2 regions of the Acidovorax sp. SDU_ACID1 genome follow, and region 2 is predicted to be linked to the other one. Evidence: riboswitches for the same ligand, from Rfam matches in the RefSeq annotation. Region 2 holds a riboswitch; the other holds the start of a gene.
What was found. A riboswitch is a leader RNA that binds a small molecule or an ion and turns the genes downstream of it on or off. The one in region 2 is predicted to bind glycine.

Region 1 (4,574 bases), 2.3 Mb from region 2:
ACCGAGAACACCACCAGCAGCAGCGATGCCACCTGCTCGTTGCCGTGCAGCACGTCCTTGGCGAAGCTGGGGAACTGGCTGAGGAACACCGCGCCGAAGAACCACATCCACGAGATGCCGAGCAGCGAGCGGAACACGACGGGGTTGCCGTGCGCCAGCTTCAGGTTGCGCCACGTCTCGCTCACCGGGTTCCAGTTGACGGTGAGGCCCGGGTCGGTGGCGGGCGCGCTCGGGATGAACTGCGCCACCAGTCGCCCGGCCAGCGCCAGCAGCACACAGGCTGCCGCCACCGAGGTGTGGCCGATGCCTGGCAGCGCTACCAGCAGCCCGCCCGCCACGTTACCCAGCAGGATGGCGACGAAGGTGCCCATCTCCACCATGCCGTTGCCGCCCGTGAGCTCGCGCTCGCTCAGGGCCTGCGGCAGGTAGGCGAACTTCACCGGCCCGAACAGCGTGGAATGCAGCCCCATGAGGAACACGCAGGCCAGCAGCACGGCCGCGCTGCCCGCGATGAAGCCGGCGGCCGCCACCAGCATGATGGCGACCTCCAGGTTCTTCACGAAACGGATGATGCGCGTCTTCTCATACTTGTCGGTGAGCTGCCCCGCGGTGGCCGAGAACAGCAGGAACGGCAAGATGAACAGCGCCCCGATCACGAGGCCCGCCATCGCCGGGGGCATCCACGACACGCTGAGCTGGTAGGTCACCATCACGGTGAACGCGAACTTGAACAGGTTGTCGTTCGCCGCTCCGGCGAACTGCGTCCAGAAAAACGGTGCGAAGCGGCGCTGGCGCAGCAGGGCGAATTGGTTGGGGTGTGGCTCACTCATACGCGGGCTGAAGGGTGGAGAGGTGCCGCGCATTGTGCGCACAAACCCGCAAGCGGGCGGCGGTGCCACGCGACGTGTGGCGCAGGCACACTGGCGGTATCGCCAACAGATACTCTGCCGCCATGAGCACCACCGCCGACCTCGTCACCGCGCTGAAAAAGGAACTGAAGGCCGCCCAGATGACCTATGCCGACCTGGCGCAGGCCATCGGCATGGCCGAGTCGAGCGTCAAGCGCATGCTGGCCAGGGGCGACATGCCGCTGTCGCGCATCGACGCCATCTGCCGCGCGCTGCGGCTGGACTTCGCCGACCTGGCCCGCCGCGTGGCCGACAGCCAGCCGCTCGTTACCGAGCTGACGCTGGAGCAGGAAAAAGCCGTGGTGGCCGACAAGAAGCTGCTGCTGATGGCGATCTGCGTGCTGAGCCAGTGGACGCTGGAGCAGGTCGTGGCCGCCTACCGGCTGAGCGAGGCCGAGGGCATCCGCTACCTGGTGCAGCTCGACCGCATCGGCATCATCGAACTCAAGCCCCTCAACCGCTACCGCCTCAAGCTGGCCAAGACCTTCCGCTGGCGCCCGCACGGGCCGGTGATGCACTACTTCCGCGACCACGCGCTGCTGGACTATTTCTCAGGCGGCTTCGACGGCGCGGGCGAAGGCGTGCTGCTGGTGCACGGCTCCATCAGCCGCGCGCTCGCCCCTGCCTTCATCGAGCGCATGCAGCGCGTGGCGCAGGACTTCGCGCAGCAGCACCTGGCCGACCAACGCCTGCCCGAGGCCCAGCGCGAGGGCTACACGCTGCTGCTGGCCATGCGCAGCTGGGAGTTCGAAGCCTTCGGCGCCATGCGCCGCGCGGCGCCCGGCACCCACTCCTGAATCGATAGCTACTGGCGCTTTACGGGTAAGCGCTGGAGCCGTTTTCGGCTTGAATTCCCGCCGCCGACACACCTGTTCACAACACTTTGCCAAACGGCCACCAATGCCCTCCAAGCGTTGACCAGCGCACCCCACCATGGGCACCAGACGACACGGCTCCCGCCATATCGCCACCCACCAGGAGAACACCATGGCCCGCACCCTCTTCACCGCCGCCAGCCTGGCCGCACTAACGCTCGCGGCCGCGGGCGCCGCCCATGCCGCCACGAACGCGACCGTCGTGATCCAGTCCGGCATGCCCCATTACCAGGTGCAGTCCACCTACCCGCTGCCTCCGCCTCCGCCGCGCTACGAGCGCGTGCCCCCGCCGCGCCGCGGCATGGTGTGGTCGCAAGGCCACTGGGAATGGCACGGCAACCGCCATGTGTGGGTGCCCGGCCAATGGGTGCGCGTGCGCCAGGGCTACCACTACCGCCAGCCGCACTGGGAGCAGCGCGGCAACCAGTGGCACTACGCGCGCGGCGGCTGGGACCGCGACGGCGACGGCGTGCCCAACCGCTACGACCGCCGGCCGGACAACCCCTACCGCCGCTGACGGCCCCGTTCCCGCGGCGCGCTTTCGCTGGTACGATGCGCGCCGCAGGAGAGCGAACGGCAGCGCGCCGTTCCACCGAAGGCGCAAACTCCCATACACGCTCAGGTTCCGTACTGCACACCAACACAGCCGTCTGGAGAGCCGCCCTGCCATGCAGGGCGCACCGAAGGAGCAAGCACCGCGCGAGGACCGCGCGGCGTGAATCTCTCAGGTACCGAGGACAGGGGGAGCGGCAGCCAGACACTGGCGCCCGCTCGCTCCCAAAAGAGTAGCTGCTCGCGCGCGCCCGGTCTGCGCAAACCTTGAAAAAGGCTTGTAAAACCATGCGCGTGATCGTTCTCGGCGCCGGCGTCGTCGGCACCACTTCCGCCTATTTCCTCCAGCAACTCGGCCACGAGGTGACCGTCATCGACCGCCAGGCCGCGCCCGGTGCAGAGACCAGTTTCGCCAACGGCGGCCAGATCTCGGTGAGCCATGCCGAGCCCTGGGCCAATCCCGGCGCGCCGCTCAAGGTGCTGCAGTGGCTGGGCAAGGAGGATGCACCGCTGCTTTTTCGCCTGCGCGCCGACATGCGCCAATGGCTCTGGGGCCTGCAGTTCCTGCGCGAATGCACGCCCGCGCGCACACGCCACAACATCGAGCAGATCGTCAGCCTGGGCAGCTACAGCCGCAGCACGCTGCAGCAGCTGCGCGAGGACACGGGCCTGCAGTACGACCAGCGCACGCAGGGCATCCTGCACTTCTACACCAGCGCCAAGGAGTTCGACGCAGCCCTGGCTCCCGCAGAGCAGATGCGCGCGCTGGGCTGCCACCGCCGCGTGGTGAGCGCCGACGAGGCGGTGCGCCTCGAACCCGCGCTCGCGCACATCCGCCCGCTGCTGGCCGGCGCCACCTACACGGCCGAGGACGAGTCGGGCGACGCCAACCTTTTCACGCGCGAACTGGCCCGCGTGGCGCGGGCGGCGGGCGTGCAGTTCCGCCTGGGCTGCCACATCACCGCGCTGCACCAGGCGGGTGGCGCCATCGACCACGTGGAGATCACCGACGAGAACGGCCGCTACGAGCGCGTGCAGGGCGACGCCTACGTGCTCGCGCTGGGCTCGTTCAGCCCGCTGCTGGCGCAGCCGCTGGGCCTGCGCCTGCCCATCTACCCGGCCAAGGGCTATTCGGTGACGCTGCCTGTGCGCGATGCGGCCGCGGCCTATGAGGTGAGCCTGACGGACGACGAATACAAGCTGGTCTTCTCGCGCTACACCAGCGCACAGGGCGACCGCCTGCGCATCGCAGGCACGGCCGAACTGAACGGCTACGAACGCGCGCTGAACACCGTGCGCTGCGAGGCCATCGTGCACCGCGTCGAGCAGCTCTTTCCCGGCGCGGGCGATGCGAGCCAGGCCCAGTTCTGGAGCGGCCTGCGCCCGGCCACGCCGAGCAACGTGCCGCTGATCGGCAGGACGAAGTACGGCAACCTGTTCCTCAACACCGGCCACGGCACGCTGGGCTGGACGCATGCCTGCGGCTCGGGCAAGTCGCTCGCGCGCATCGTGAGCGGGCTGGTGCCGGAGCTGGACTTCGCCTTCTGCGGCATGCCCCGGTCCGCAGCCGCCACGCGGCCAGCGGCGCTGACCACCTGACTGCCAGGCAATGCTGCTTTTTTGATAGCTGGCAGCGCTTTACCAGCAAGCGCCAGAGGCCAAAAAGGCTTGAAACTAAGCGGTAGCGCCCGTGAACACGGTGAGCACCCCCGTGTAGCCGTACAGGCGGTGCGCGGCGATCTCGCCGCCTGCGAAGAAGCCGGTAAGCGGCACGTCGCCCAGCGCGTGGCGCACGATCTGCAGCTCGGCGCCCGGGCCGCCGAAATGCGGTCCGCCCCGGCCCGAGCAGCTCACGTAGACGGCGCCGGCAATGCGGCGCCCGCCCGCGGGCTCGGCCGCCGCGCCGTGCGCGGGCACGGCTTCCAGCTGAGGGGCCAGCTCCTCGCGGATCTCGGCGCAGATGCGCACCAGGTCGGCGCGCGCAGCGGCCACATGGCGCTGGCAGAACGCGAGCCGCATGCCTGCCTGCACGCGCTCGTCCAGGGCCACGCCGCGGCGCGTGGCATCCAGCCCCACGATGTGGCGCACGCGCACGTCGGCGCCGAAATGGCCGGTGCGCTGCGCATGCGGTGCATCGGGCTCCACCAGGCCGGCCAGCGTGGCGCGCACGGCATGCAGCGCGGGCTGAGGGTCGCCCTCCAGCGTCACGCCCAGGGTGTCCAGCAACACGTCGAGCGCG
Region 2 (4,574 bases):
GTACCAGGCCGGGTTCTCCAGGACGTTGCGCAGGATGACGCCGGGCGTGTGCGTGCCGTAGTAGCCCTGGCCGATGAAGCTCCTGAGCACCTGGTTCCTGCCCGCGATGGCCCGGAGCTCGGCCAGCGCCTGCGCCTCGGTGGCCGGGGGGCAGGTCCATGGGCTGCGCGCGCGCGATGGAGCGCGGCACGATGGAGTCGATCAGCGCGCGGCGCGAGGCCTCGCCGATCACCGACAGCATGTGCGCTTCGTCCTGGGCGTCGATGCCGATGTGGCGGGGCTGGAATTCGGCCGCGTTTTCCAGCGCGGCAAGGGGCAGGGCGGCGGGCATCTGCATGGGGGACCGATCTCGATGGCTATGGAAAAAGGAGCTGCTTGCGCTTGATATGCAAGGGTTTCAGGTGCTTTCTACTCTGAAACCCTTGATTGAGAAGCGCGAGTAGCTATGGTTTTTGAAGTGGCGGGCTCAGGCGCTGGCGGCGAAGGCGGTGTAGGCCGTTTCGTCCATCAGGCCGGCGAGTTGGCCGGCGTCGGCCAGCTTCACCTTGAAGAACCAGCCTGCGCCCAGCGGGTCGCTGTTGGCCAGCGACGGATCGGCGCGCAGGGCCTCGTTGACTTCGACGATCTCGCCGGCCACGGGCATGTATACGTCGGCTGCGGCCTTCACCGACTCGACCACGCCGGCCACGTCGCCCTGCGCGAAGGTGGTGCCCACGGCGGGCAGGTCCACGAACACCACGTCGCCCAGCGCATCCTGCGCGTGGACGGTGATGCCGACGACGGCCGCTGCCGGGTCGGCGGCGTTGATCCATTCATGGTCCTTGGAAAACTGGATGCTCATGGGGGCTCCGTAAGAAAGTGGGAAGAAAAAGAGGGATTCGAGAAAGGCCAGCGCGCACTTTAGCCGCGCTTGCCGGCCGCGTTTGTCAGCCGCGGTAGTAGCGCGTCGGCACGAAGGGGGTGGCCGCCACCTCCATCGGCACGGCCTTGCCGCGCACGATGGCGTTCACGCGCGTGCCCACGGCCGCGAAGGCGGGCGCCACGTAGGCCAGGGCGATGGGCTTGTCGGCCGTGGGGCCCAGCAGGCCGCTGGTTACCTCGCCGATGCGCTGGCCGTCCTCGCTTTGCAGCTCGGTGTGCTCGCGCACGGGCACGCGCTCCAGCGCGATGAGGCCCACGCGCTTCCTCGCGAGGCTGGCGGGGGTGTCGATCTGCGCCAGCACCTTGTCCGCGCCGGGAAAGCCGCCCGCGCGCGCGCCGCCCGTGCGGCGCACCTTCTGGATGGCCCAGTTCAGCGCGGCCTCCGGCGGGGTGGTGGTGGTGTCGATGTCGTTGCCGTACAGGCACAGCCCGGCCTCCAGGCGCAGCGAGTTGCGCGCGCCCAGGCCGATGGGCTTGACTTCGGGCTGGGCGAGCAGCGCGCGCGCCAGGGCCTCGGCCTGGGCTGCGGGCACGGAGATCTCGAAGCCGTCCTCGCCCGTGTAGCCGCTGCGCGTGACGAAGCAGGGCGCGCCGGCGATGGTGAAGTGGCCGCCGGTCATGAACACCAGCTGCTCCACGCCGGGCGCAAGCCGCGCCAGCGCCGTGGCGGCCTGCGGGCCCTGCAGTGCGAGCAGGGCCTGGTTGGGCAGCGGTCGCACTTCGCAGCGCTGGCCGATGCGCGCCTGGATGTGGGCGATGTCGCCGCCCTTGCACGCGCCGTTGACGATCACGAACAGCGTGTCGTTGCCCTGGTTGAAGAACATCAGGTCGTCGATGATGCCGCCCTCGTCGTTCAGCAGCAGCCCGTAGCGCTGCTTGCCCACGGGCAGATCGACCACGTCCACGGGCATCAGCGTCTCGAACGCGGCCGCGGCATCGGGGCCGACCAAATGGAGCTGGCCCATGTGCGACACGTCGAACAGGCCCGCCGCCGTGCGCGTGTGGTGGTGCTCGGCCATCAGACCGGAGGGGTACTGCACGGGCATGGAATAGCCCGCGAAGGGCACCATGCGGGCGCCCAGTTCGATGTGCAGGGCGTTGAGGGGGTGGTGAGCAGGTCGGACATGGCAGTGGCGAAGGCAAATGGTGGAGCGATCTCTCGATCGCCGATTTGCCCCGCTGTCCGCTTTACCTGAGAGATTCACCCCGCCTGCATGGCATGTCGCGGGGCTTGCTCCTTCGGTGGGCCGCATGCTGCGCTGCGGCCTCTCTCCAGCAAGGGAAACGCCCGCATCCCTGCGGGCGTGTCGCCAGTCCTTTTGCCTGAGCGTTCGGCTGCTGCCTGCGCCTTCGGCGGCTTCCCTGGAGAAGCTCTCTCCTGGCGGGATGTGATTCTAGCCGCTAGCGCGCGTACACCAGGTCGCGCAGGAACAGCGAGATCGACGGCACGTAGGTGATGACCATCAGGCACGCCAGGATCACGCCCACGAAGGGCAGCAGGTGGCTGATGATGCGGTCCAGCGAGATGCGTGCCACCGTGCAGGCCGCGAACAGGTTCACGCCGAAGGGCGGGGTGATCATGCCCAAGGCCAAGTTCACCACCATGATCAGGCCGAAGTGCACCGGGTCGATGCCGAAGTGCATCGCCACCGGCGCCAGGATGGGCGCGAGCACGATGATGGCGGCGCTGGTCTCGATGAACATGCCGATCACGAACAGCGCCGCGTTCACGCCCAGCAGGAACAGGGCGGGGCTTTGCAGCACCTCCTGCAGCCAGCGGCCGATGGCGTCGGGCACGCCCGCGCGCGTGATGAGGAAGGCGAACAGCCCGGCGTTGGCGATGATGAACATGATCACCGCCGACGAGATGGCCGACTTGCGCAGGATGGCGTAGAGGTCCTTCACCCCGATTTCGCGGTAGATCAGCATGCCGACCACCAGCGCATAGAACACGGCCACGGCCGATGCCTCGGTGGGCGTGAACACGCCGCCGTAGATGCCGCCCAGAATGATGACGGGCATCAGCAGCGCCCAGCCGGCCTGCAGCAGGGCCTTGCCGAAGGGCATGCGGCCGTCGCCGTCATGCTTGCCCCAGCCCTTCCACTTGCAATACACCCACACGAACAGCATGAGCGCGCCGCTGATCAGGATGCCGGGGCCGAAGCCGGCGATGAACAGCTCGCCGATCGACACCTCGGCGCTCACGCCGTAGAGGATCATGGGGATGGACGGCGGGATGATCACGCCCAGCTCGGCGCTGGTGGCCTGCAGCGCGGCGGCGTAGCTCGTGGGATAGCCGTGCTTGATGAGCGCGGGAATCAGGATGGCGCCGATGGCGAATGTGGTCGCCACCGACGAGCCCGACACGGCCGCGAAGATCATGCAGGTGAGCACGCAGGTCATGGGCAGGCCGCCCTGCACGCCGCCGACGATGCTCTTGGCGAACTCCACGAGCCGGCGCGAGATGCCGCCGGTCTCCATGAGGTTGCCCGCCAGGATGAAGAAGGGGATGGCCGCCAGCGGGAACTTGTTGATCGAGGTGAACATTTCCTTCACCGCGATCAGCATGTTGGCATTGGCCGCCTGGATGCCCAGGATGGACGCGAGGCCGATGGACACGGCCACGGAAATGGTGAGCGCGAAGCACAGCACCATGGTCGAAATCATCACGGCGGTCATTGCGCGGTCTCCAGTTCTTCACGGCGCGGGTCGAGCAGGTTGCCCACGATGCCGGGAATGCAGAACAGCCCCCCACCGGAATGGCGAGATACGCCCAGAACATGGACACCGACTCCAGCCCGGCCATGGTCTGCACGCCGCCGCGCTGGGCGTAGTCCCAACCCCACCAGATCAGCACGCCGATGAGGGCGAGCGCAGCCAGGCACACCACCCAGTCGAGCGCGCGGCGGATGGCGGGCGGGCTCCAGCGGTAGAGCACGTCCACGCTGACCATGGCGCCCTGGCGGAAGGCCAGGGGGATGGCGAGGAACACCATCCAGATGAGGCTGAAGCGGATCAGCACCTCGGTCCATTCGGCGGGTTCCTCGAAGACGAAGCGCATCAGGATCTGGAACATGCCGAGCGCCGAGGCGATCGCCAGCATGGCGCAGGCGCCCGCCATGGCGATGCCCGTGCTCCAGCGTTCCAATGTGAGAAAGGCGTTTTTCATGAAAGAAAAAGCCCGCTGGCGCTATACCGGCGGGCGTGAATAGCTATCGAAAATGAAGCGGCAAGAGCTTACTTGTAGTTGCGGATCTTGTCGAGGTTGGCCTTGCCGAAGTCCTTCTCGAACTGCGCGTTCACGGGGGCCAGGGCTGCCACGAACTTGGACTTGTCCAGGTCGTCGATCACCGTCATGCCCTTGGAGCGCAGGTCGGCCACGCCCTTGGCGTCGTCCTCGTCCACGCGGGCGCGGTTGGCCTTGGTGCCTTCCTTGGCGGCTTCGAGGAAGGCCTGCTTGTCGGCGGCCGAGAGCTTGTCGAACACTGCCTTGTTCATCACGAAGATGCAGGGCGAGTACACGTGGCCGGTGAGCGACAGGTGCTTTTGCACCTGGTCGAACTTGGCCGAAATGATGACGGGCAGCGGGTTCTCCTGCCCATCCACCGTGCCCTGCTGCAGGGCGGTGAACACCTCGGGGAAGGCCATGGGCG

Region 1: it holds a riboswitch for glycine, as region 2 does, so the genes downstream of both, AAG689_RS24385 (D-amino acid dehydrogenase) here and gcvT (glycine cleavage system aminomethyltransferase GcvT) in region 2, are expected to answer to the same signal.

Annotation. Positions count from the first base shown of each region.
Region 1 covers NZ_CP152342.1:5,022,864-5,027,437, reverse strand. The annotation lists gene AAG689_RS24400 (MFS transporter) at 1-830, opposite strand, end outside; gene AAG689_RS24395 (helix-turn-helix domain-containing protein) at 953-1,705, shown strand; gene AAG689_RS24390 (hypothetical protein) at 1,896-2,300, shown strand; glycine riboswitch at 2,424-2,534, shown strand; gene AAG689_RS24385 (D-amino acid dehydrogenase) at 2,624-3,934, shown strand; gene AAG689_RS24380 (FIST N-terminal domain-containing protein) at 4,010-4,574, opposite strand, start outside.
Region 2 covers NZ_CP152342.1:2,202,670-2,207,243, reverse strand. The annotation lists partial or broken gene gcvP (aminomethyl-transferring glycine dehydrogenase) at 1-337, opposite strand, end outside; gene gcvH (glycine cleavage system protein GcvH) at 467-841, opposite strand; gene gcvT (glycine cleavage system aminomethyltransferase GcvT) at 927-2,066, opposite strand; glycine riboswitch at 2,091-2,207, opposite strand; glycine riboswitch at 2,223-2,312, opposite strand; gene AAG689_RS10760 (TRAP transporter large permease) at 2,323-3,600, opposite strand; partial or broken gene AAG689_RS10755 (TRAP transporter small permease) at 3,597-3,997, opposite strand; gene AAG689_RS10750 (hypothetical protein) at 3,900-4,133, shown strand; gene AAG689_RS10745 (TRAP transporter substrate-binding protein) at 4,159-4,574, opposite strand, start outside.